Regions from separate parts of the Clostridium sp. 001 genome, predicted to be linked through region 2. Evidence: riboswitches for the same ligand, from Rfam matches in the RefSeq annotation. Region 2 holds a riboswitch; each other region holds the start of a gene.
The links. A riboswitch is a leader RNA that binds a small molecule or an ion and turns the genes downstream of it on or off. The one in region 2 is predicted to bind cobalamin.

Region 1: linked by a shared signal. The riboswitch ahead of B5S50_RS01180 (hypothetical protein) and the one ahead of B5S50_RS14005 (ABC transporter substrate-binding protein) in region 2 are both predicted to bind cobalamin.
Region 3: linked by a shared signal. The riboswitch ahead of B5S50_RS01220 (DUF3467 domain-containing protein) and the one ahead of B5S50_RS14005 (ABC transporter substrate-binding protein) in region 2 are both predicted to bind cobalamin.
Region 4: linked by a shared signal. The riboswitch ahead of B5S50_RS01150 (cell wall-binding repeat-containing protein) and the one ahead of B5S50_RS14005 (ABC transporter substrate-binding protein) in region 2 are both predicted to bind cobalamin.

What each region holds. Positions count from the first base shown of each region.
Region 1 covers NZ_CP020473.1:254,265-260,657, forward strand. The annotation lists gene B5S50_RS01175 (Ig-like domain-containing protein) at 1-3,306, opposite strand, end outside; gene B5S50_RS01180 (hypothetical protein) at 3,367-3,861, opposite strand; cobalamin riboswitch at 4,168-4,354, opposite strand; gene B5S50_RS01185 (hypothetical protein) at 4,504-4,983, opposite strand; cobalamin riboswitch at 5,114-5,297, opposite strand; gene B5S50_RS01190 (Ig-like domain-containing protein) at 5,483-6,393, opposite strand, start outside.
Region 2 covers NZ_CP020473.1:3,001,260-3,007,652, reverse strand. The annotation lists gene B5S50_RS14015 (heme ABC transporter ATP-binding protein) at 1-348, opposite strand, end outside; gene B5S50_RS14010 (iron ABC transporter permease) at 348-1,397, opposite strand; gene B5S50_RS14005 (ABC transporter substrate-binding protein) at 1,423-2,370, opposite strand; cobalamin riboswitch at 2,598-2,777, opposite strand; gene B5S50_RS14000 (YARHG domain-containing protein) at 2,860-3,642, opposite strand; gene B5S50_RS13995 (hypothetical protein) at 3,656-4,711, opposite strand; gene B5S50_RS13990 (GTPase domain-containing protein) at 4,714-5,988, opposite strand; gene B5S50_RS13985 (GDSL-type esterase/lipase family protein) at 6,044-6,393, opposite strand, start outside.
Region 3 covers NZ_CP020473.1:267,856-274,248, reverse strand. The annotation lists gene B5S50_RS01240 (ABC transporter ATP-binding protein) at 1-183, shown strand, start outside; gene B5S50_RS01235 (M14 family metallopeptidase) at 207-1,196, shown strand; gene B5S50_RS01230 (MATE family efflux transporter) at 1,226-2,638, shown strand; gene B5S50_RS01225 (4Fe-4S binding protein) at 3,360-3,743, shown strand; cobalamin riboswitch at 3,827-4,012, shown strand; gene B5S50_RS01220 (DUF3467 domain-containing protein) at 4,367-4,627, shown strand; cobalamin riboswitch at 4,805-4,991, shown strand; gene B5S50_RS01215 (hypothetical protein) at 5,318-6,142, shown strand; gene B5S50_RS01210 (Ig-like domain-containing protein) at 6,259-6,393, shown strand, end outside.
Region 4 covers NZ_CP020473.1:240,995-247,387, reverse strand. The annotation lists gene B5S50_RS01160 (Ig-like domain-containing protein) at 1-1,403, shown strand, start outside; gene B5S50_RS01155 (cell wall-binding repeat-containing protein) at 1,549-2,961, shown strand; cobalamin riboswitch at 3,091-3,274, shown strand; gene B5S50_RS01150 (cell wall-binding repeat-containing protein) at 3,511-5,475, shown strand; gene B5S50_RS21395 (Ig-like domain-containing protein) at 5,517-6,393, shown strand, end outside.

The sequences.
Region 1 (6,393 bases), 1.9 Mb from region 2:
TTTGTTATCCGACAGGTTTATAGCTGATACTCCTTTAAGATATTTCATTACATCCATATCACTATCGGTAATATCTAAATTTGAAAGGTCAATAGTTCCTTTTATAGATGCTAGATCATCCGGTGTGAAATATCCCTCATAGTCACTGTCTTTTCCTGCTGCTAGGGCAAGTTTGTTTTTCAACTTTACATTATTAATAACAATAGCTCCCTGACCATCAACAACTGTTACAGCACAAGATGCCGTTTTATTTCCATCTTCAGTATTTGCCGTTATAGTTGCGGTTCCTACTTTTATTGCCGTTACTTTTCCACTTTTATCTACCGCTGCTACTGCAGGATCACTGCTTGACCAATCCACCTTTTGGTTAGTTGCATCGTTTGGTGTTATGGTTGGCGTAAGCTGCAATGCAGCTTTTGGTATCAACTTAACACTTGTTTTGTCGAGAATTATTCCCGTCACACTTACATTTTCTTTTATTGTTATTGTGCACTGTGCTTTTGCATCCCTGTTGTCTTCAGATACGGCTGTTATTACGGCTGTTCCTTTTTTTAATGCTGTTACCTTTCCATTTTCATCCACTGATGCCACTGTAGGATCACTGCTTGACCAATCTATTTTTGTATTAGTTGCATATTTAGGCGTTATAGCCGCTGTAAGCTGCAGTGTATCTCCTTTCATTAGATCTGCACTCGTTTTATCAAGACCTATTCCTGTTACTTTTACTGGCTGTGATTGTGACAGCTTTTTCTCTGCGTCAGTCAATTTATCCATCGTTTCCTGTTTTATTGAAGCTTTTTTAACATCACTTAATTCATCATATGCAGCTCTTGCGGCATCAACCTTTTCCTTATCAGCTGAAGTAATTTTATATACATCCGGCAGTGCTGCTATGGCATTGTTTACAGGGACTGTAGAATCTTTGACATCTGTACAATCAAAAATCGAGACTCTGCCTTCAGCTGCACGTACAAGCGAATCCAATCCCCTACATATTTGTGCAGATTCATAAGATGAATTATCAAAATCAGTAGTACCATTTTTCACATCAAACTTCTCAAGTACACCATCCAAAATAGTCTTGCCGTCTTTTATATACATCTTGTCAAAAATATTGGCATGTGCCATTCCAAGTGTCATATACACCTGGGCATTGGTCCAGGCATTATTTAAATCAATTTTGCCATCAAGATCTACACTGCCGCCCCAGAAAGATCCCTTATAAGTCTGGGCATTTGAAAACTGTGCAAATACATGATCCATAGCCTGTTTTACGTCATAGTACTTGTCTCCTGGTTTTGCATCTGGATTACAATAAGCTGCAATTGGTTGTAATTTCATAGTCCACATATCAGGAGTAGTATTTCCTATTACTGCTGACCCATCAGCACCTTTTGACCCAAGTGCACCCTTGGCCCATTCATGTATATATCCATCTAAATCATCTTTAGTAATGTGCTTTCCATCATTAGGAATAAGATTAATATAATTACGAGAAGTTAATGCATAAATTGCATACTGCGGCGTAAAATATTGATTTGATGCTTTCACATACTCCTTATTTGAAATTATGTCTATTAAATCATAAGCTTTTATATCTCTTGGATCATAGCCTATAGCAGTAATTGCCAGAACTAACTTCTCCCATTCCGTCATCTTTACATCCCGAGCAGTTACCCCTGCATCTTTCATTTTCTGCAAGCCTGTCTGTATACTCTTAAACCAGTCATCATAATATCCTGCCCTTATTCCCTTATAGCCAGAACGGGCCGATGAAAATATTCCCCAGTCCTCATCTGAAAAAGTAACAGTTTCTTCTTTTCCTGGAGCCGCAGATTTGTCTCCACCCCAGCTAAATTCAGGTACATCTCCTGCAATACCTAGCTTGGTGCCTAATTTGGTATAAAGAATATCTTCTGCCTTTTTTGCATCTTCAATCTGCTGTTTTTGTTCATCTTGTGTAGGTCCTGCTGCACCATTATCAAGGAGTTTAGCAGTCGATGGAAGTACTTTACCAAGTACAAACTGATAATCCTCATTTGAATTATAATTTATCTTAACCTTACTGGTATCAATATCTATAGGCACGTCTCCAATAGTTGGTGCATTTAAAAATACATCTCCACTATAGGTTACGCTAACATTATATTTGCTTATTAGCTCTTTATCTTCATCAGATCTTGGGACTATTTTAAAAGTTGCCGTTGTCTTAAGACTATCATCTGTATTATAAATAATTGGGGAAGTAGGAACAATATAAGTTTTATCATCAGCCGTTACCTGCACATCTACAGTCACTTTTGCTGCTGTTTTTTGTGTGTTTTCTGAATTTAAATATGGATATCCATTATTTGAAGAATCTATTTTCCAGGTTTTATCAAAATCAAAGTCTAGAGCTGTATATGTATCTTTATTTTTCATTTCTGCAGTTGTATAACCTTTGGGGTTACCATTATCAGAAGAAGATGGGGTGTACCCTAATACATCTTTATCATACGCACAATTTTCTGCACTTGTGGTAACTCCAGTTTTACTATCATAATAGGTTGAACATAGGATTGGTTGGCATTTATCGCTATGTTCACCAGTATAATTTCCTGTAAATTCACCATAAAAATAGCAGTGATCTAATTGTTCACCACCCATTGAACAAATTCCTGCATATCCCACCATTTCCTCTGATGATTGATTATCAATAATTACATTACTGTAACAATCTTTTAAGTACCCAGCTGCAATACTACTTGTTTGTCCAATTGTATCCCTAGCAACTATTCCTGCTTCAAAAAAAACTTTAACCTTATTTGTAATTGTTCCTGTTGAAGAACAGCGAATAATTGTTCCACTTGCTTCATTAGCAATTAGTCCATAATTTTCAATTTTATCACCTTCAATAACTACGTTAGCATCAATCCTAGCATTCTCCACAATACCATCTTTATTAATAATATTGAACAAGCCGGATTTAGGATCATTATAGTTACTTATAGTATGAAATTTTCCATTAAAAGTACCATTAAAAGTATTTTGTGTTGTAAAAGATTTCAAAGGTAATTCAGATTTACCTACATCAATATCCTGAGTTAACAGAACATTTTTACCCGAATAGTCTATTCCCTTATCAATATCTTCCCTAAGCTTGTTTAAATCTTGTACTGAACTTACAGTGTAATTTCCATCTTTATCCTCAGTTAAAGATGGAGTTGATGCTGCCTGAGTATCTGCTATAACCGGGTATGGTGCAAATGTCATTAATGTAAATATAAGCATCATAACAAAACTGACCTTTTTCCATATCTTTTTCATTTCATTCTCCTTTCTAAATTATAAGATTATGTAATATAAACTAATCTTAATATTATTTTTTTAGGTTCTTGCTTGTACACCACCTCCTGAAAAGGACTTTTTGTATTCCTCAATTATAGGCTTAAAATATTTTTTCTCACCCTTTTTTCTGCATTCTATTGCGTCTTCCAATTTATCAAAATATCCTAAATGTTTTTCTTTTCCTGCAAGAGTTAAGCGAACTCTCCATTTACTTCTTTTTTTATCCCAATTAATACCTTTGTAACCACTAGAATTACTAGAAGAAATTTTGCGTGTTAATTGGCCAATTTTTGTTCCTTTAAATCTATCTACATTAGTTGCTTTAACCTGAATAATTTTAGTATGTTCTATCATCAAACATCCACAACTTCTAGTTCCACCATCTATTAAATGTCTTTCTCTAACTTTTACTTTGTTTCCACAGTCACATAAGCAGTTCCAAATAACACCCCTATCTTTATATTTTTTATTTGCAACAGACATAACTGTTAAACGTCCAAATTTCTTTCCTGTTAAATCTTTAAATCTGTTCATTTTCTCACCTCAATTTATGTATTTTGCCGCCGACTTCCTTCAAATTCCGCGTCACCATGGACACCCTTGTCTTAATCTATGCACTTTGGTACTATCAACCCATACTAGGGACTTTCACCCTTTAAATTGCGTCCATGCTGGGTGCACCATAATAAAAGAGACCTTCCTTCGAAAGTCCCTTTTATTACATAAGCATTATATATGACTAATAAACTAAAAAAGAACCACTAGGGTTCTCTCATGTCAATATAACCGTTTACTTTTAATTATAAACAGCTTAAATATAGTAACATCTTCCCCTCCGAAAGAATTAACAACATATCAGGCAGGCTTCCTGGCTCAGATTCATCTTACTCCCCTGTCTTCCCAGATATAAAAATCCAGTGACATAATTAGGGTTTCATCCTCCATACAGTAACGGTGGGCTGCAGTGCTTTTTACACTTTTCCTTTTAACTATCGCATTTGACAGCACCTAATACTAAATATTAAATTTTTATTATCTTTATATTAAGGTTAGTACATAATTTTTCAAAAGTCAACATAATCTTCTATAAGGAATTCTATTTTGCTCATAGAATTTTTTATGAACCAAAATACCTATATGCCTATTTAAGCTGTAAAAATAACTGTATATTTATTTTTAAATTATATTAACTTGTTTTTCCAAATTGTTAAATTTAATTTTTTGAGGTAAAAAATCACAGAATATCTTTTTGTCATTTAAAGTATCTCCGTCATAACCGCTGTTAAAGTATGCAAGTAAAGTATTTTCATCAATACAATGAATCCATTTCTCTAAGCTATCACTAAATTCAAAATCTTCTTCAAATATAGTATCGTCTTGATACATACTTATAATGTTATACAAATACATATCAAGCTTTAGAACTTCATTAATATTTTGAATATTTATTCCATCTTGTTCCACAATTTCTTTTTCTTTTAATGAATAAACATCATAATAATTTTCAAGTTCTTTATAAAATCCCACTACTTTTTTGAGATACTTATAAAAATATACATTATTAATTTTTACTTTTATTTTATTACTTTTATTTAAATAAGAAATCAATCCTGGTTTATATTCAGAAAACTGCGTCTGATAAAAATAATGATTCATAAAAAATCCTCCCTTAAAAAAAAATTCCTTTTAACAAAAGCGTTAAAAGGAAATAGTATAAAAAAGTTTGATTAGTCATAGAAAATCTAACAAAACTATCATTATAACACTCCCCCTATCACTCGTAGAGATATTTGTGTAAAATATAGGTAGGTCTTCTGACTCAAGATTCACCATTTTAGTACGCCTTCCCAATATTTAAGTGGCATAATGTACTAAAACTCCTCTATTACAGCTACGGGATAGTTCAGGATTTTCACCTGATTCCCTTTTAATTAATCAAATTAGATTAAACCCATATTTATCTTTATAGAACTTAATTATAATTTATACCTATTACAGTTTAATGTCAATCTCCAAATACATTTTTTTAGCTTTAAAATATAAGATGCTTCTATTTGATGGAATAGGATTAAATTTAGTTGAAGGCAAGTATACATTATTGAAAATTTATGAGTTTTGCTAGAAATATTAGCAAAACCCATCTTATAAAAATCTTTTATTTATTTGACTGAACAGGTATATCTATAATATCTGAAAGGGGATTCATATTTTCAAGGCTGTCCCATACAAATGCCTTTAATTTATATATTCCCTCTTCTGGAAGCTTCATAATACCTGTCAAAATAGATGAATCTCCATTTTTTATTGTCTGTTTTCCACATACATAGTTGATGAATTTAGCACCTTCATCATATAGTGCTACTATAAGCGATTCATCCTGATCCTTACCTGAATTATTTTCTGCCTTTATATATACTCTTGCATCATCACCTAATTTAAATGAACTATCCTTTATAAGATTAGTTATCTTTATTGGTTTTGGTGTGTTATTTTCCGTAACAGTAATTGTACACTGTGCTTTTGCGTCCTTGTTGTCTTCGGATACCGCTGTTATAGTTACTGTCCCTGCCTTTAATGCCGTTACCTTTCCATTTTCATCTACTGCTGCTACCGTAGAATCACTGCTTGACCAATCTACCTTCGTGTTAGATGCATTCTCTGGTGTTACAACTGCTGTAAGCTGCAGTATATCTCCTTCTGTCAAGTTAGCTTCCATTTTATCTAAAGCTATAGATTCTACTTCTTTTATGCCCTGACCATCATCTTTAAATGTTGTTATTGTATCTCCATCTTTTAGTTGTGTATCCTTTTGATTATAAGTACTGTTGTCACCATTTAAAGTGTAACTCCAAAACTGCGTATCATCTTTTGACATTAAAGCTCCTGCTGCTAGAGAAGATTTATCAAAATCTTGTCCATGCTTTTTTAAACCTTCCATGATTGCAGCATTAATAGAATTATTATTCAATACAGTAACCTGTTCACTGAAACTATTATCCTTTTGCACATTTTTTACAGTTACATTTACAAAATCATTTTGAATTGAGTCATAACTAGGCAATAAAT
Region 2 (6,393 bases):
ACTTTGAAGTTTCGAAAAATAAGGAGCTCTTCCCATCAAAACTATATCTTGTACGGAAAAATCCATATTCAAATCACTGTTTTGGGGAACTACCGCAAGTTTTCTTGCCAGTGCCTTATTTTTTAAATCAAGTATATCCTTATCTTTTATAAAAACCGTGCTCTTATAAGGCTTTAAAGTTTTAGCAATATTTTTGAGTAAAGTAGTTTTACCGGAACCATTAGGCCCTATAATCGAATAAAATTTATTTTTTTTAAAATCTATGTTTATATCATGAAGTATATCAACTTCATCAAAACTGTAATTTAAATTTTTAACTTCAACTGCACACAAATTTGAATTATTCATTATATCACTCTCTTTTTAGATTTTATTAAAAGATAAATAAAATATGGAGACCCAAATAAAGCAGTTACAGCGCCCACAGGTATTTCAGAAGGAGCAGCTATAGTTCTTGCCACCGTATCGCAAATAATCATAAACACAGCTCCAATTATCAATGAGAAAGGCAAGAGCACCCTATGGTCAGGTCCAAATACCATACGCACTGCATGAGGAATTATCAGTCCTACAAATCCTATTACACCACTTATAGACACACAGGCTGCAACAATTATTGAAGAAACAGCAAGTACTATTTTTTTTACATTTTCAACTTCTATGCCCAAACTTTTAGCAGTATCATCCCCTGTAAGCATTATATTTAAATCTCTTGAAAATAAAAGTATTATAATTATACCCAGGAATATGAAAGGTATTAGCATCAATATTTGATTATAGGTTGCTGCAGAAACACTTCCCATTGTCCAAAAAACAATTTTTTCAACCTGCTGTCTGTTGAATACCATTATTATAGATATTATTGAAGATAAAAGGAAGCTCACAGAAACACCTGCCAGAAGCAGTGTAGTTGGTGGTATCTTGTTTTTTACCCTGGCTATGTTATAAACCAAAACAGTAGTTGCAATAGACCCTACAAAAGCCATCATAGTAATGGCTGTAGACCCTAGAAGCAAAGTATCCAGCTGCAGCATAAATCCAATTGCAGCTCCAAGAGCAGCCCCTGAAGATACTCCAAGTACGTAAGGATCTGCCATTGGATTTTTAAATATTGCCTGAAAGGATGCACCTACTACTGATAATCCCATTCCAACTAATGCTGAAGTTACTATTCTTGGTAAACGTATCTGTAATATTATGAGCATGTGATTTTGTGACATACTTGCTGTAGAAACTAAATTTCCCACAATAGGTATTTTACTTAGTATCACATATAGTGTTTCCTTGAAGGATATGTCTGCAGAACCAAGCATAGCTGATATTACTGCCGAAAAAAATAATATTACTATGCAAATGCAAAAAAACAACTTAAAATGCTTTTTCCGGGAAAATTTCATAAGCACATTCCTCTCTTATATATACTTAAAATGCTTCAGGATGAATTATCTTTGCCAGGGATTCTAATCCATCTGCAAGTCTAGGTCCCTGTCTGCTTATAATATCTTCATCCATTTCAAAAAGTTTATTTTTCTTTACAGCATCTAAATCTTTATAGCCCTTTGTAGACTTAATTCCATTTTTGCTATTAAATTTATTGGAACATATAAGTATATCAGGATTTTTTTCAACAAGCTTTTCAAGGCTGTAATTCCAACCTGTAACATCAGAAGCAGCATTTTTGCCTCCTGACATTTCAATCATCTTGCCTATAAAAGTGTCTTTTCCCGCAGTAAAATCACCACTTGTACCATAGCTTACTACATAATATACTGTAGGGGTGCTCTTTCCTTTTACCTTTTCCTGTACAACTTTAACCTTTTCTTTCATATTTGAAACTATACTATATGCCTTTTTATTAGCATTCAATACTTTTCCTACATTTTCTATATTGTTATAAGTATTCTCAAAGCTTTCATTTTTTGAAATAGTTAAAACCTTTATATTAAGCTGCTGCAGCTTTTTTAAAATATCCGGTTTAGTTAAATTAGTAGCTATTACCACATCCGGTTTAAGCTGAACAATTTTTTCAAGACTTGGGTCAGTTATAGTACCCACAGATGGTATTTTAGAAGCTTCTGTAGGATAAGTGCAAAAGTCAGTTCTACCTACCAAAAGATTTTGTTTGTTTAATGCATAAATTGTTTCTGTAACATTAGGCGATAAAGATATCACCTTTTTAGGCTCACTTTGAATTGTAATTTCCGTATTAGTTGAATCTTTTAATTTTAAAGGATAAGTGGTATTTTTAACAGATTCACTTTTGCTGCTGTCTATATTAGAATTGCTTGTATTAGATGCTCCGCATCCTGCTAAAAACACCGTAATCGTAATCATAATTAGTAAAACAAATTTTTTGCTACTCTTAAACATTAGTTACTCCCTCCAATTAATTAAATAAACAGAGTTCTTAGTATCAGATGGAGTTTTAACTCCACCTGATGCTTAGAAATCGTTATCCAGAGACGTAGCTGCTCTTTTACTCCCACTTGGAAAAGTGGGTGTATTAGAGCAGGTAGTCATCGGATAAACGAAAAAAACTATTACCCATAGATAACAGTTTTTAAGTAAATTATTTTACTTTAAAGCCTATCCACGTAAGCTATCCGTAAATTTTAGGCAGGTCTCCTGGCTTTGATTCATTGTATATTTACGCCTTCCCTGTTCCCAAGTGGCAAATTCATAAATATACTCCTCATTACAGTGGCGGGACCGCATAAGTTCTTCACTTATTTCCCTTTTAAACTTAACAATCAAGTACCTAAAATTCAATATTAAATTATAGAATAAGTATATCATTTCTCCTATTTTATATCAAATTCTACTTTTTATACCCCAGGCATTTTCAAAGAAATAACCAGCCTATTTTTTATAATAATCTGCATCATATCCAGGTGATACATATTTTCCACGGCCTTCTGCTGTTAATATGACCTTTACATTATGTCTCTCAAGAGCAGAAAGTTCCTTGCCATCATTGGTATACTTAGGATTAGGCTTATACCAGGACCTACTTGCAAAATAACTCTTATATGGTTCTGTAGGGAATGTATAGCCATGCCTTGCAAATATTTCATTTCTAGCAAGTGCCAGCTGCTTTTTACTCATACCTTTCAGGTCATTACTAGTAAGTGCCCTTGTATTGCTGTAAGGTATCACGTATTCTCCTGAATTATTATCTGAATCATTTTCATCATTATTATTTAAATCAGAAGAAACGTTTTGCTTGGATTCCACATTTGAAACATTTTTGCTGGGACCTTTACTTATAAGTGAGGATACCATCTTAAAGGCAACAACAAATACAATTATAGTTAAAATAGTTATACCTATCATTTTGAAATTAAATGGCCGTTTATCCTTAATTGGAGTATCATCTAATTCCTTGGTAAATTCCTCTTTATCTTTTCTATCTATCCTCTTTTGTCCATGAGATGAACTAAAATCAAAAGTATCGCTGTCTTTTAAACTATCCTCATGCTTTTTATCTTCTTTTTTATAGTTATTATTTTCTTTTCCATAGTATTTTGTATCGTCATTTTTATCCTCTTCTCTTTCATGTCCCTTTTCCTGCTTTGCACCACAGTATACACAAAACTTATCATTTTCATTAAGCTCTGTACCACATTCTCTACATTTAGCCATCTACTTGTCACCTCTAATCTTTATTTGAAAATAACTTCTTTAAAAAATACACTAGATTATGTTTATGTTCAACTTGTTCATTTTCCTTCATACATATAGGACTTTCTTTAACTTCTTCATTTTGAGAAGATGGGCATAAAATATTATCATACATATCAATGGTAAATTTTTCTCTAGAACAATCATTATCTGCCTGAATAAAAAATTCATTTAAAACCCGTTCATTTTCTATATTATTCATAACAAAGTCTATAAAAATATGATGTCTTTCATCAATTCCTTCAAGATAGAAATTATTATCTGCCATATCAAAAACATATCCTGCTTTTACATCTTGAGTAAGCCTTTTTATGCTTCCTTCAAGGAGAAATTCAATATTTATAAACTCCTTTATTTCAGGCTGCTTCACATAAGTTGTAAAACCAACCTTTCTCCTTACTGCAAAAGGAAGTGCCCTATACAAATATTTTAGTATTCCTTTTATAACTTTATCCATATTTTTATTATAAGAAACCACAATATATATCTTTTTATTAAAAGCAGCTGCATCAAAACAAGCTTTTACCATATTTATAAATATATTTTTATCTATGGAAGCAACTAAAAACAAGTCTTCTATAGAGTTAAAAACATCATAAGTTCTATCAACTTTCACTTCTCTCAAACTTTCTATGGAAGTTCCCTTATCCATATCATAATTTTCTACAAATCCTGAGGCGTATATTATTTTTTCAGGATTTTCTATGTATAACTTTCTTTCGTTCTCAGGTATTATATAGCAGTGAGTAAAATACCTATTCCTTTTTAAGGTATAGTCCTTCCCTGCAAAAGCTGACTGTCCTATTATAATTTCTCCATCTCCAGCATTTGCATAAAAAAGTGCCTTAGGATATTTACTTAAATCTTTTTCTCCGGCTAAAAATGCAGGAGCAGCATAAAAGCATAAACTGTGAATAGTGTCTTTTATGAATTCATCCTCAAGTTCGCTGCTTTTTGCAATAGTATCATAACCTGGAGTACTGCTAAATATTCCTCTTTTTTCCCTAGTATAATACTGCTGCTCTATCATATCTATTCCCTGCCCCCATCCAGATAATTCATTTTATAAAGCAGCCACAAAAAAGGCTCATCCACTCTAATAGGATTTATACTGCTGCTTCTATCTATTTCAAGATGATTGGAATTAGAACCCAGAGAAGATACTGCAAAATAACCTGCAGTTTTAAAACAAGCATCCACTGCACCTTTAAATGGGGCATCAGCTTTCAATAAAAATTTTCTAACTTCACCATCAATATTTTCAAATTCATTTAAATTAAAAAATCCTTCATGATTGTAATTTTTAAATATATTACTGTTCTCTCCTATATATTCTTCATCCTTTAAATTCTTAAGCATATCACTTTTAGTAACCACTACTGCCGTAGGTATATGCGTTTTTTCTTTAGATTCCTTGGATATAAAATTTTCAAACAAATACACTATTATATCCTTTGGTTCCTGATACTTTTCCGTAAAGTCACCTTTTTCCCTATTTACAATGCTTAACTTTTTCCTCAAAGTCCTCATTTGAAGTGGATCTACAAGAAATATTATTCCATCTGAATTCTTTATATGTTCTGCATGATTTTCCATATAGGTCTTATCTGTCATACCCTCACCTGGTATATCATAAAAAATAAGAGTCAAAGGTGGAATTTTATCCTCTTTAAATTTCAAATTTTCTATTAAAGGTTCTACATGCTGTTTGGGAGTAGGATCGAGCATTAAATTTTTCTCGAAAATTCTCTCTTGATTTTCTCTTATCTCATCATTATACCCGGAGTTTCCTGCAATAAGAGAGGCCCCTATTCTTTCACAAGTATACTTTTCAAGAACATAAAGAAGAGTTGTCATATATACGGACTTCCCTACTTGAGAAGCTCCTATAACGGATATAATTTTAGAAGGTCCTCTTCCTGAAGTTATAGGCAAATCATTGTGACAGTAAGGACATAATCTTTCATCTGTACTTGCATCGTATTTATCTTTAATTTCAACTAGTACTTTGTCCACTCTCGTCTTATTTCTTTCAGGAAGTGCCTGAGCCTTAACAATGGGATTCATTGGCCCTAATGTTCCTTTTCCTATCTTTTTATAGTATCTATTAAGAAGCTCATCCTCTACCTTTTCATATTCAGGATCTCCCTTTTCCGAGTGGGAAGCCCTAAATACTACATGATCTGATTTAAACTTTTTAAAGCAAAAAGGACATGTTATCATAAAAGGACCTCTTTCATAAGTTGCCTTCTCATAAGTATTTCTAGGTTCACTATTACCACTCCTGAAAAATTTAAAGATTTCCATAATCTCACTCCTCCATATTAAATCTTCTAAGTTGAAAATAAACACATAGTGCTTGCTATAAATATTTCTTCATATTTTCAAGAATAACTGAATATGCATTTGGCCACATATGTATACCTTCTATTGAAAATTCTTCTTTCAAGTTTCCTTCTTCATCCATTAATCCATCATTTACATTAATAAATTTGTAATTATGTTTTTTAGCTAATTTTTCAACATCTTCATTTGCTTCTAGAATAATAGCATTTGTACGTGTCTTAAATCTACTTTTTTTAAATTCTTCATCTACTCCAGGAAAGTCAGCTTTTGCATTCAATGGATAATAAGCCATTAAATACACTTCGCAATGGGGGAGCTTTTCACTTATTTGAGTTAAAATCTTATCATAGTTCCCAATTAAATTTT
Region 3 (6,393 bases), 1.9 Mb from region 2:
GAAAGAGAAAATACTGAAGTAGAAATAATAAAAGGTGAGCCGCCAAGTGCTTCTGATATACAGCCAGGCTGCAGTTTTAATTCCAGATGTACAAAATGCAAAGATATATGCTTTAAGGAAAAACCTGAATTAAAAGAAATAGAAAAAGGTCATTTAGTGACCTGTCATTTATTCGATGACTAACTATGACAGGGGGACATTGATTAATGCAAATATTAAAAGTAGGAAATATGTGTGCCAAAACTGGAGAAAAAGTATCAGGTTATGTACAAGTAAAGGGAACGGATATAGAACTTGCAGTTACCATTATTTGTGGAGAAAAGGAAGGAAAAACAGTATTCATTTCTGGAGGAGTGCATAATGCAGAATATGTGGGAATTGAGACAGCCATTGAAATAGCTAATGAGATTTTACCATCACAATTAACAGGAAATCTTATTATATTACATTTGATGAATAGGACGGGATTCGAACATCGGACTATGAGTATGGTATATGAGGATGGTAAAAATTTAAATAGAGAGTTTCCTGGAAATGCACAGGGAACAACTGCAGATAGAATCTGTCATACGGTTGTAACAGAATTTCAAAAAAATGCAGATTATTATATTGATCTTCACTGTGGAGATGGGTATGAAGAGCTAACACCCTATGTATATTGTGTAGGAGTGGCTGTTCCAGAAGTCGTTAAAGCAGCAAAAGGTATGGCTGAAGTGATAAATGTTCCTTATTTGGTGCAGTCTCCTTGTGGCAGTGGAGGTTCTTATAATTATGCTGGTTCCTGTGGAATTCCTAGTATTTTGATTGAGAGAGGTTGTATGGGACGGTGGTCGAAAGAAGAAGTGGAATTGGGAAAAAAAGATGTTAGAAATGTGCTGCGATACTTAAAAGTCTTACAGGGGGAGGTTTCTAAAAGAACTTATCATCCTGTTGATGTGGGAAATGTGATCTGCAAAAATGCTGAACACACAGGCTGCTGGTATCCAACGAAAAAAGCAGGTGCTAATTTTAGAAAAGGGGAAATATTAGGTTACATTAAAGATTATTTTGGCAATGTTTTGGAAACCTGCACTGCTGAAATGGACGGAATATTACTTTATCAGGTGGCTAGTTTATGTATCATTAAAGGGGATTCCATGGTGGCCTATGGAGAAAATCCAAATCACAAAGAAGGGGCAAAAGGAACGGATGGTTAAGAAATTAGCTAGATCATTGGTTGAATATAATGAATAATTTGAAAAAGAGTATTAATTTAACAGACGGCATTATATGGAAACAGATACTACTTTTTGCACTGCCGCTTTTGGGATCCAACTTGATTCAACAATTATATAATACAGTTGATTTGATTTTTGTTGGGAATTATCTTGGCAAAGAAGCTGCAGCAGCAGTTGGAGCTAGTTCCTTGATTGTCACCTGCTTGGTAGGATTTTTTACAGGAATGTCAATAGGAGCAAGTGTTGTTATTGCTAATATTGTTGGATCGAGGAAAAAAGAGAAATTAAAAGATGCAATACATACGGCAATAGGATTGAGTTTTCTCGGAGGAATAGTGCTTTTTATTATTGGCTATATAGGTGCACCATATTTTTTAAAGTGGATGAATGTTCCAGGGGAAATATTGAAATCGGCTGTTTCCTATATAAGAATTTATTTTTTAAGCCTCATTTCAATTATTACCTATAACATGGGCTCCGGTATTATACGAGCCATGGGTAATTCCAAAACACCAATGTATATACAACTTTTTGGTGGGATTGTTCATGTATTAATGGATGCATTGTTTATAGCTATTTTTCAAAATGGTGTTAATGGGGTTGCATGGGCAACGCTTTTATCGCAGACTGTAACTGCTGTATTGATATTATATTATTTGACACATTTAGAGGGCGAATATAGATTACAATTTAGAAAAATACGAATACATAAAGAAATACTGTTACCTATTCTTAAAATTGGAATACCGTCAGGGTTTCAAAGTATTGTAATAACATTGTCCAATGTTTTGGCACAATATCATATTAATAGCCTTGGTGTAAATGCAATTGTTGCATTTACTGCATATTTTAAAGTGGAATTACCTGTTTATCTTCCAATTGTAGCTTTTGGACAAGCAATTACAACGTTTTCCGGGCAGAATGTGGGTGCAGGAAATATTGAAAGGGTAAAAAAGGGAGCCAAGGTATGTATACTAATGGGAATAGGGGTAACCATAGTATCAAGTACGCTTTTGTTGATATTTGGACGCCAAGCTTTTGGAATATTTAATCATGATAGTATGGTAATTGATTATGGAATTCGAATAATAAGTACGTCATTTCCATTTTATTGGATTTATGTTATTTTGGAAGTATTGGGCGATACTATAAGAGGCGCAGGAAAAGCGACTCCACCAATGGCAATTATATTATCTAATATATGCGTACTTAGAATTGTATTGCTCTTTACTATAATGCATTTCTATCATGATGTTCGGGGAGTAGCAATTACATATCCCATAACCTGGGCTACAACAGCACTTTGTATGGCTTTCTATTATCTAAAAGGTAATTGGGCGAAGAAGTTAGGCACTTCCCCCACTTTAGTAGAAGATGGGGGTGTTAGCAATGGTAACGATCGGATAAAAATATTTAAATAGATGAATCTATCAGTATCAAAATAAAACTAAATTAAAGTAATTTATCAATATGGTACGAGAAAAATATTCAAAATGATAAACAGAGTTCTTGGTTTCAGGTGGAGTTTTTTTCTCCTACTGAAACTTATTAACAGGATTCTTAGTGCTTTAGCACTTAGAAGGCGTTATCCTTTAGGGGAAATAGTTATCTAGGGGTGTAGCAGCCGTTATGCACAGCATAAGAACTCTAAATCGCTGAAGCTCAAGAGTTCTAATATCCCCCACTTTATAAGAAGATGGGGGTACTACGGTTGTAGGCATCGGATAAAATTTATAATTTTAAGTAGGAATATTGCAAGATGAAGAATTGGCATATAAATTGCTTCTTAAATTAATATAGTTTTGAAATAAATTTAATTATTTAAACCCTAAACTCTAAAATAAAAAGTATTTAACAGCAGTCCCTCCTGCACTTAAGTACTTTTTACTTTATTTTGACAATCTTATTGTACATTTATTTTATCTGATGGCTACCTACTGTAACACTCCCACGCACACAGCGAAAGCGACTATCACCAAATCAAAGATTTGGGATATCTGCTTTTCCCACTAAGTAAGATTCGTTGATATAAACCAAAATAATAGGCATAAAATTTGCGGTATTGATATATACCTTATATATTTGTATAATTAAGATATATGTACAAAGTATATATAAATAATGTTTAAAGGGGAATGTATTATGAAAAAATTAGTTGTTAAAGATAAGTCTTTATGTATGTCTTGTTTAAGTTGTGAAATGGCTTGTTCCGAGGCATTTTACAAAACCTACGGCAATTCTTGTATTAAGATTGATGAAGGAAAAGATGGATCTGTAGATTTAAAAGTATGCAATCAATGTGGAGTGTGTGCTAAAAAATGTCCTGAAGAGGCAATTAAACAAAATGCTAAGGGAATATATATGATAGATAAAAAAGCTTGTACTGGCTGTGGTACATGTGTAGAAGCCTGTCCAAAAGGTATTATTGTAAAAGTAGAAGACAAGCCTAATCCAAGTAAGTGTATGGCATGTGGTATTTGTGTTAAAGCTTGTCCTATGGGAGTACTTGAAATTCAAGAAGATTAAAATGTTTAATAATGGATTTATTGAGAAAATAATGTTGACTTTTCAAAATTTTTGCCCTAAACTTAATATAAAGGTAATAAAATTTAATATTTTTACTATTAGGTGCTGTCAAATTGATAGTTAAAAGGGAAAGTGTAAAAAACACTGCAGCCCACCGTTACTGTATGGAGGATGAAACCCTAGTTATGTCACTGGATTTTTATATCTGGGAAGACAGGGAAGTAAGATGAATCTGAGCCAGGAAACCTGCCTGATATGTCGGTGATGCTTTCGGAGGGGAAGACAATGCTATGTTTATTGAAAAAGTAAACGGTTATATTAACATGAAAGAACAGAGATGTTTTTTAGTTATTAACCATTATGGGAAATTATGTTATATAGAGACCTTCGAAGGGAGAGGGTCTCTTTTTATTTTACAGGAATTTATCTGATGACAAGAACGCTGTTTATGGACAATCAAGTAAGTCATCAGATTTGTTCTTACTTTAGAATAACCCCTCCGTCATCAATGAAAGAACTAAATGCAGTAGATTAGACAGGCGAGTACAAAAAGGAAGGTGATTAGATAGAGTGAATTGTAAAAATAAGTTGAATAAAAAATATGAAAGGTAAGGGTGAATCCTATGGATGAAAATGTAAAATTGGAAGAGGAAAAGGAACTATATTCAAATAGATTAGAGCTTTCTGGAAGTGTATATGATTTTCAGTTAGATTTTATGAAGGTGTATAAAAAAGATGTAAAAGATAGTGTGAAGATATTTATGAGTCCGCAGCAGGCAAAAAGTGTTTGTATGATGCTTACGAAATCAGTAGAAAAGTATGAGGATACTTTTGGAGAAATTAATATAAATCCTAAAACTAACGCTGAGTTAAATAAGCAATAGACATTTTAACAGTATTTAGGATAAACTTTAGCATTAAAATTTATCTGATGTCAAGAACTCTGTTTATAGAAAATTGTGTTGTATTATTGAAATTTACACTAATTTAATAAAGTTTTTATAAATTATTGACAAATAAGTGGAGTTGGTGTACTGTAAAGGTAATGACAATTGTAAAATAAATGATAATTTTGAATAGGTTTCTTTTTTAGGAATTAATAGGGAAAGTGGTGAAAAACCACTGCAGCCCCCGCTGCTGTAAGGAAGATGAAATTCACAGAATGCCACTGAAGATATAATCTTTGGGAAGGTGTGAAAAGTAAGATGATACCAAGCCAGTAGACCTGCCTGTTACAAACATATATGGTTCTTTCGGTGGGAAAGGTAAGTATTCAATGCCAGTAACATCTGTTTACATTAAATATTTATAAATTCATGTCGTATACTGGAGACCTTCGAAAGAAAGAGGGTCTCTTTTTATCTTTTATTTACACAAATATATATTTATTTACGTTAATCTAATCTCACCTGAATTACCACCTGGTTTATTTTTCACAAAGGTTAAAAATATGATTGCTATTATATTTAACTTTCTAGGAGGTGATCGATATAAAAGTGTAAAAATTTTATCATTGTCTTTTAAATTTGGACAAGCAACAATTAAAAATTTAAAAATTTGGAGGAGTGTATAAAATGATTAGAAGATTAAAAAACAAATTATTTGCGACACTATGTATAACAACATTAACTTTGGGAGTTGTAGCTGCACCGTCAGCTTTTAATAGTGTAAAAGCTGATGCTGCTCCAACAAAGACTGTCTATGTGGATGTTGAGAAAAATGTTTTAGGAGAAGCACCTATTTTACAGCCAGTAAAAGTTACACTCAGTGATACGAATACCATTGCTGATGCTACAAAGCAGGCTGTAGGTGATGGAAATGTAAATATAGTTTCAAGCAAATATGGTAGCTATGTAACAGGTTTTAAGGATACTACAGATAATCAATCGGCATTTACTAATAATTATCTGACTGATTTTAAGACAGAACTTAAAACTGTAACTAAAGGTATTGTCTTCAGGACAAATATACCAAATCAGCCTATTGTTACCGATGCAAATTATTTAAGTGAAAAAGAATGTGATGGAATTTCAGGCTGGATGTTTACAGTTAATAATGTAGATCATGCTAACTCAACTTATTATGATGGAAGTACAACATTAGCTAATGTACCGGATGGTGCTGCAATACGCTGGGAATTTTCAGCAGCAGCAGGATGCGATTTAGGATTAGCAGGATATTTACCAGATGGAACACTTAACCAACAATATGGAACTTACAATTGGAATACAACTGCAACTCCTGCATTCTTTAGTGGAAGAGCAGATAAAACAAATCTTATAGCAAAAATGGCAAATCATGTAAATAAAACAGACACAGCTTATACCAATGCATTAACTCAATTGGAGACATTACAAGCTACACAAGACGCTGTTAATGCTGCAGCTAGTGCTTTATAATAAAAGCAGATTTTCCCTAATTGATTAAGCAAATGTTTTAGATTGATACCGGGTTAAGATGTATTTTTAACCCGGTATTTATTACATAGTTTTAGAAAAATTAGAAAGGAGACAAAATGAAAAAGGTATGGAAAAAGATTAGTCTTGCTTTGATGCTTATATTTACGTTGATGACATTTGCACCATATACGGTTGCGGCAGATGCTTCACCATTGGCATCAACGCCGTCTTTAACTCAGGATGAAGATGGA
Region 4 (6,393 bases), 1.9 Mb from region 2:
CTGAAAGTTACTTGACAGACCAGGAGAATAAGATAAAACAAGATCCTAATTATTTGTTAACAGGTAGTGGTGACTATGTGAAAGATGATATTCAAAAGTGTGAAGGAATAACACTTACTGTAATAGCAGCAGGAAAAGATCCAACAAATTTTGGAGGAATAAATCTCATAGAGAAAATATACGATAGTAAAACTCTATCGCAAGATATTATGGGGTTGGGAAATGAAGTAAATTGGGCATATGCACTTATAACATTGAATTCAGGAAAATTCAATGTACCTGATACTGCACCATGGACTAGAGCAAATCTAATACAAAAGTTATTGAGTAAACAAAAAAGTGATGGAGGCTGGAATACAAATAGCTGGCCACCAACAATAGGTTCAATGTCAAGTACCACAGCAATTGTAATGACAGCACTTGCACCATATTATAGTACAAATGCTGATGTAAAAACAGCATTGGACAAAGCAATCCAGCTTTTAGAAAACAGACAAACTCCAGATGGAGGGTTCGATGCGACAAGTAATGCTTCATCAAATACTTCTATGACAGCTAGCACAATAATGGGATTATGTGCCATGGGAATAGACCCGGTAACAGATAGTAGATTTGTAAAAAACGGTAAGAATCCTGTGGATGTATTATTAAGTTCTGCTGCTAGTGATAAAACTGGCTTTATGTATAATGGATACAATGATCCAGGAACAACAGCAGCAGGCTTTACGGGAATAACTGCATATAAATTGTTTAAAGAAGGAAAAGGATCTATGTATAATTTTGTACCACAGGATGCAACAGTTACAAAGGTAACAAAAATAGATTTAGATAAAACAAGTGCAAGCGTAGAAAAGGGAAGTACGGTTCAGCTTACAGCAACAGTTGCACCGGAAGATGCCACTAATAAAAACATGAAATGGACAAGTGATAAAACAGATATAGCAGCAGTTGACAATACAGGAAAGGTAACAGGATTAGCGGCGGGAACAGCAACTATAACAGCAACTACTGAAGACGGAGGAAAAACAGCATCATGTACCGTAACGGTTACAGATAATAGCAAGGAAGATAAATCCATGCAGATAACTACTGATTTAGCGAAAGGTACAACGTTTAAACTTGGAAATGATGCTAAAATATCTATAAATGTAAAAAATAATTCTACAGAGACCCAAGAAGCTTCATTGATATTGTCATTGTTTAATAAAGATAATAATAAGTTTATAAGTTGTGTATCTGCACATAAGAATATTCCAGTAGGAGATTCAGCTGATTTAACGGGTAGTATGAAACTTCCAACACAAGGAAACTATGAAATAAGGGCATTTGTTTGGAATAATTTGGACGATATGAAACCTATTTCTGATGTTATAACCATACCAATTAGCGATACAGGTAAATAACTAATTTAAAATAGTTTTAGTTATATAGAATGGATATAGATTATGATATTAAGTAGGATTTAAAGATCTGCTACCAAATTGTGAGGTAAATTGGTAATAAAATTATATATAATAATTAGTTTACGATTAATTTAAGGAGGTCAGTATGAAAAAAATTGTCAGTAAAGTTATTACGCCTTTATTTGTATTAGGCATTGCGGTATCAGGATTTGGAGGCAGTGTAAGTGCGGAGACGGCTTCAAGCACTTCTGCGGCGAATACAGATGCTGATGCAGCTGTAACAGAAGATAGAATTTCAGGAAATAATAGAATAGAAACTTCACTTAAGATAAGTGGAAATGGATGGGAAAATGGAGCAGACACAGTAGTTATAGCACAGGGGTATGGGTATGCAGATGCCCTTTGTGCTGCACCCCTTGCTAAAAAGAACAATGCACCTATAATTCTTTCTAGTAAGGATTCACTCAGTGGAAGCACTATAGATGAGCTTAAAAGACTTAAAGCTAAAAATGCATTTGTAATAGGGGGAACAGGTTCTTTATCAGACGATGTTACAGCTCAACTTAAAAATATTGGAATAAGTAATGTTGAAAGACTTGGTGGGGCAGACAGGTATGAAACTTCTGTAAAAATAGCGCAAAAACTTGGGAGCGTAAGTAGTGTTGTAGTTACTTCGGGAGGCGGTTATGCAGATAGCCTTTCCATAGCTCCTATAGCTGCAAGCAAAGGTATGCCAATACTTTTAACTAGAAGTAACAGTATGCCAGATGTAGTTGAAAATTATATAAAGGGGCAAAGTGTAAGCAAAACTTACGTAGTAGGTGGCACTGCTGTTATTAAAGATGATGTGAAGAATTCACTACCAAATGCTGAGAGGATTGGAGGTGCTACAAGGTTTGATACAAATCTTGATATACTTCAGAATTTTAAGTCTGATCTTAACTTTGACAACGTATATGTTGCAGAAGGAGATGGCCCTAATGGAAATGAATTTGCAGATGCCCTTTCAGGTGCAGCCCTTGCAGCACAGAAGTCGGCTCCATTAGTTCTGATTTATAAAACTATGAATTCAAATAGTGCAAATTTTATAGTGTCTAATATGTCTCAAAAAACAGTTGTTACAGCACTAGGGGGCACTATGGTAGTTCCTGATACAGTTGTCAGTGGTGTTGTTAAGCAATATAACAATAAAAATTCCAACCCGAATCCAAATCCAAATCCTAACCCGATACATCAAGGAGGATCCAGTGGTGGAGGAAATACTACACCTACACAGCAAGGAGATAAACTTGTAAGCATTGATGGAAAAAGTAATGAAGGAATTAATTTGACTATTACTGAGAATACAAATAAGTCTATAACAATACAGGCTAATAGTAAGAATAATACGGATTATGTTACTATTACTTTATATGATGAAGATGGAAATCTTAAGTATATAGATCAGACTACAGGTTCTATGAATTTAAATACTATACTTGACGCTGGAAAATATAAAGGAGTTATAAAGGCTTCAAATACAGATAAAATAAACATACCCGAATTTCAAGTTAAGTAATAGTTTTAATTTTTATATAATTTACTTAATTAAATTAATAGTGCATATTTCAACATTATCTTAATCATTATGAAAATAATGTTGACTTTTCAAAAAATATGTACTACACTTGATACAAAAGTAATAAAAATTTAATATTTAGTATTAGGTGCTATCAAGATGGTAGTTAAAAGGAAAAGTGTAAGAAACACTGCAGCCCACCGTTACTGTATGGAGGATGAAACCCTAATTATGTCACTGGATTTATATCTGGGAAGACAGGGAAGTAAGATGAATCCGAGCCAGGAAGCCTGCCTGATATGTTGTTAATTCTTTCGGAGGGGAAGATATATGTTGCATGTAAAAATGCATGTTTACGATGTAAGTAAATAGTTACATTCGAAATAAAAGGACCCTCAGGGGTCCTTTTTATTTATTTCGTTGTATTTTCGTCTCCTAAAACAGGAGGCCTTTTTTAATTACATCAAGATACTATAAAAAGAATATTCTAAATTGCCATAATATATAGGCAATTATAGAAATATTATATTAATTTGAAGGAGGGATAATATGCAAAAAGTTATAAGTAAATGTACTACATTTTTATTTATGATAGGTATTGCATTGTCTGGCTTTGGAAGTCAGGTGTATGCAGATACAAATATAAGTAAAAATAGAATTTGTGGAAATGACAGAATTGAAACTTCCTTAAAAATAAGTCAGAATGGCTGGAAGGATGGTTCAAGTACTGTAGTTATAGCCCAGGGTTATGGGTATGCAGATGCCCTTTGTGCAGGACCACTTGCTAAAAAATACAATGCGCCTATAATACTTTCCAAGCAAGATGGATTAAGTGATGAGACTATAAGTGAGCTAAAAAGCCTTAAAGCAAGTAAAGCTTTTGTAATTGGAGGTAAGGCCTCACTATCTGATAATGTGGAATCTGAGCTGAAGAATATTGGTATAAATGATGTGGAAAGGCTTGGAGGTGCAACAAGATATGAAACCTCTGTGAAAATAGCTGAAAGTCTAGGAAGTGTAGATAGTATTGTAGTTGCATCTGGCAGTGGTTATGCAGACAGTCTTTCTATAGCACCTATAGCATCTAAAAAAGGAATGCCAATACTTTTATCAGAAAAGGACAGCCTTCCTGATGTAGACACTGAATACATAAAAAAAGTAAATGCAAACAAAAGTTATGTAATAGGTGGAGAAAGTGTTATATCAGATAATATAAAAAATTCTCTTCCAAATGCACAGAGAATTGGAGGAAGTACTAGATTTGAAACAAACTTAGCTGTACTTGAAAATTTCAAGTCTGATCTTGACTTTAGCAATGTGTATATAGCTGAAGGAGATGGACCTAATGGAAATGAATTTGCAGATGCCCTTTCAGGGTCAGCTCTTGCAGCACAGAAATCAGCTCCTTTAGTACTTATGTATAACAGATTAAACTCAAATGTAGAGGATTTTATAAAGTCTAATATTTCTAATAAGACAGTATTTACGGCATTAGGAGGAACTAAAGTAGTTCCAGATGATGCTGTAGATAATATTATAACTGCATACAACCAAGCAAATAGTGGAAAAAACACTAATATTTCAGGTGGGTCTTCAGGAGGATCTAGTGGAGGATATACTCCAGTTCAGCCATCAGGTGATTTAAGTTTAAATTCAGCAAATCAAACTTATGATGGAAATACTTCTGGAAATAAGAACGAAATAATAGGAAATGTAAATATATCAGCAGATAAAGTTTCTCTTCAAAATGTAAAAATTGATGGCACACTTACAATAGATCCAGGTACAAGTGGAGTTAGCACTATAACAAATGTTACCGCTGGTAATATAGTAGTAAAATCTGGGGCAGATCACAGTATTTATTTGAGCAACGTGAAGTCTGATTCACTCCTGGTTAATAGCAGTAACAGCGTAAAGGTTGAGATAAGCAGTGGAACTCAAATAGTAGATACACAAATAGCAAGTAGTGCAACACTAGTGACTCTAAATGATGCTAAATCAACTTTTGGACAAGTTATTGTGGATTCAACTTCAGAGCCGCAAATAACACTTACAGGTGGATTTGAAAATGTTAATGTAAAAAATAAAGCTGACATAAATTTGACAGGAGCCAATGTATCAACAATAAATGCTTCTGAAAGCTTTACTTTAAATATAAATGATAACACATCTACTGTAGCTGCACTAAAGGTGTTAGAAGGTTGCGTTGTTGATGGAAACAAAAAAATAGCACAAACAACTGTAAAAAACATCGTAAATGTAAATAAGTCTGGAATTAACTTAAATATAATTGAAAATACTCCAGATGATATAGATATAAATGCAGTTAGCAAAAATGATAATGATAAAATTGCTTTAACTTTATATGATAGCCAGGGGAACTTGAGTTACATAAATCAATCTGAAAATGGTAACTTACAGGTTAAAACTGCTCTTAAGTCTGGAAAATATCATGGCTTTATCAAATCTTCAAGTACTGAGAAAGTTAATATAAATGAATTTGAAATTAAGTAATAAAGCTATTAGCGATTATGATGTATGAAAGGAGAGAGTATATGAAGGATTTTAAAGTCAAGTTGATGTCATTTTTTGTAACCATAATGATGATGCTTGGTATAGTAGGAACTGGTACAGCTCAAGTATTTGCAGATGGAACTGGATATTCATCTCAAATAAATAGTCTTATAAATTCAATGAGTCCATCTATTATACAAAACATGGGTGATTGGCAGACTTTGGATTTAAATAAGGCAGGAAAAGAAGTACCAGGAAGCTATTTAACAAATCTTGAAAGTAATATAAAAAGTGGTTCAGATTCCTTATCTTTACCTACAGATTATGAGAGAACTTCTTTGGGAATACTTGCAGCTGGTGGAGATCCAACAAACTTTGCTGGAATGAATTTAATAGAAAAAATATATAACAATGAGGGCATCAAAGATCAAGGCATAAATGCCTATGTATTTGCACTTATAGCTCTTGATGCGGGGAAATTTAATATACCTGATGGCTCAAAATGGACTAGAGATAGTTTGATTCAGGGAATATTAGATAATAAGACTACAGATGGGGGCTGGAGTTATAGTGGTGGTTCAGCAGATCCTGATATGACAGGAATGGCACTTTCAGCTTTAGCTCCATATTATGGCACTAAGGCAAATGTAAAATCAGCTGTGGATGGAGCAGTTGAAATACTTGCAAATATTGAGAAGAATGATGGTGGATTTGCATCATGGAGCCCTAAAGATGGCGGTGGCGATGAAAATGCAAACAGTGAAGCTATGGTAATAATAGGATTATGTGATAACAACGTAGATCCAACTACAGATAGTAGATTTACAAAGAATGGTAAAAACCCTTTGGATGCATTATTGAGCTATACAGTAAGTGACAATAGTGGATTTGGATATACAGATAATAAATCAGCTAATG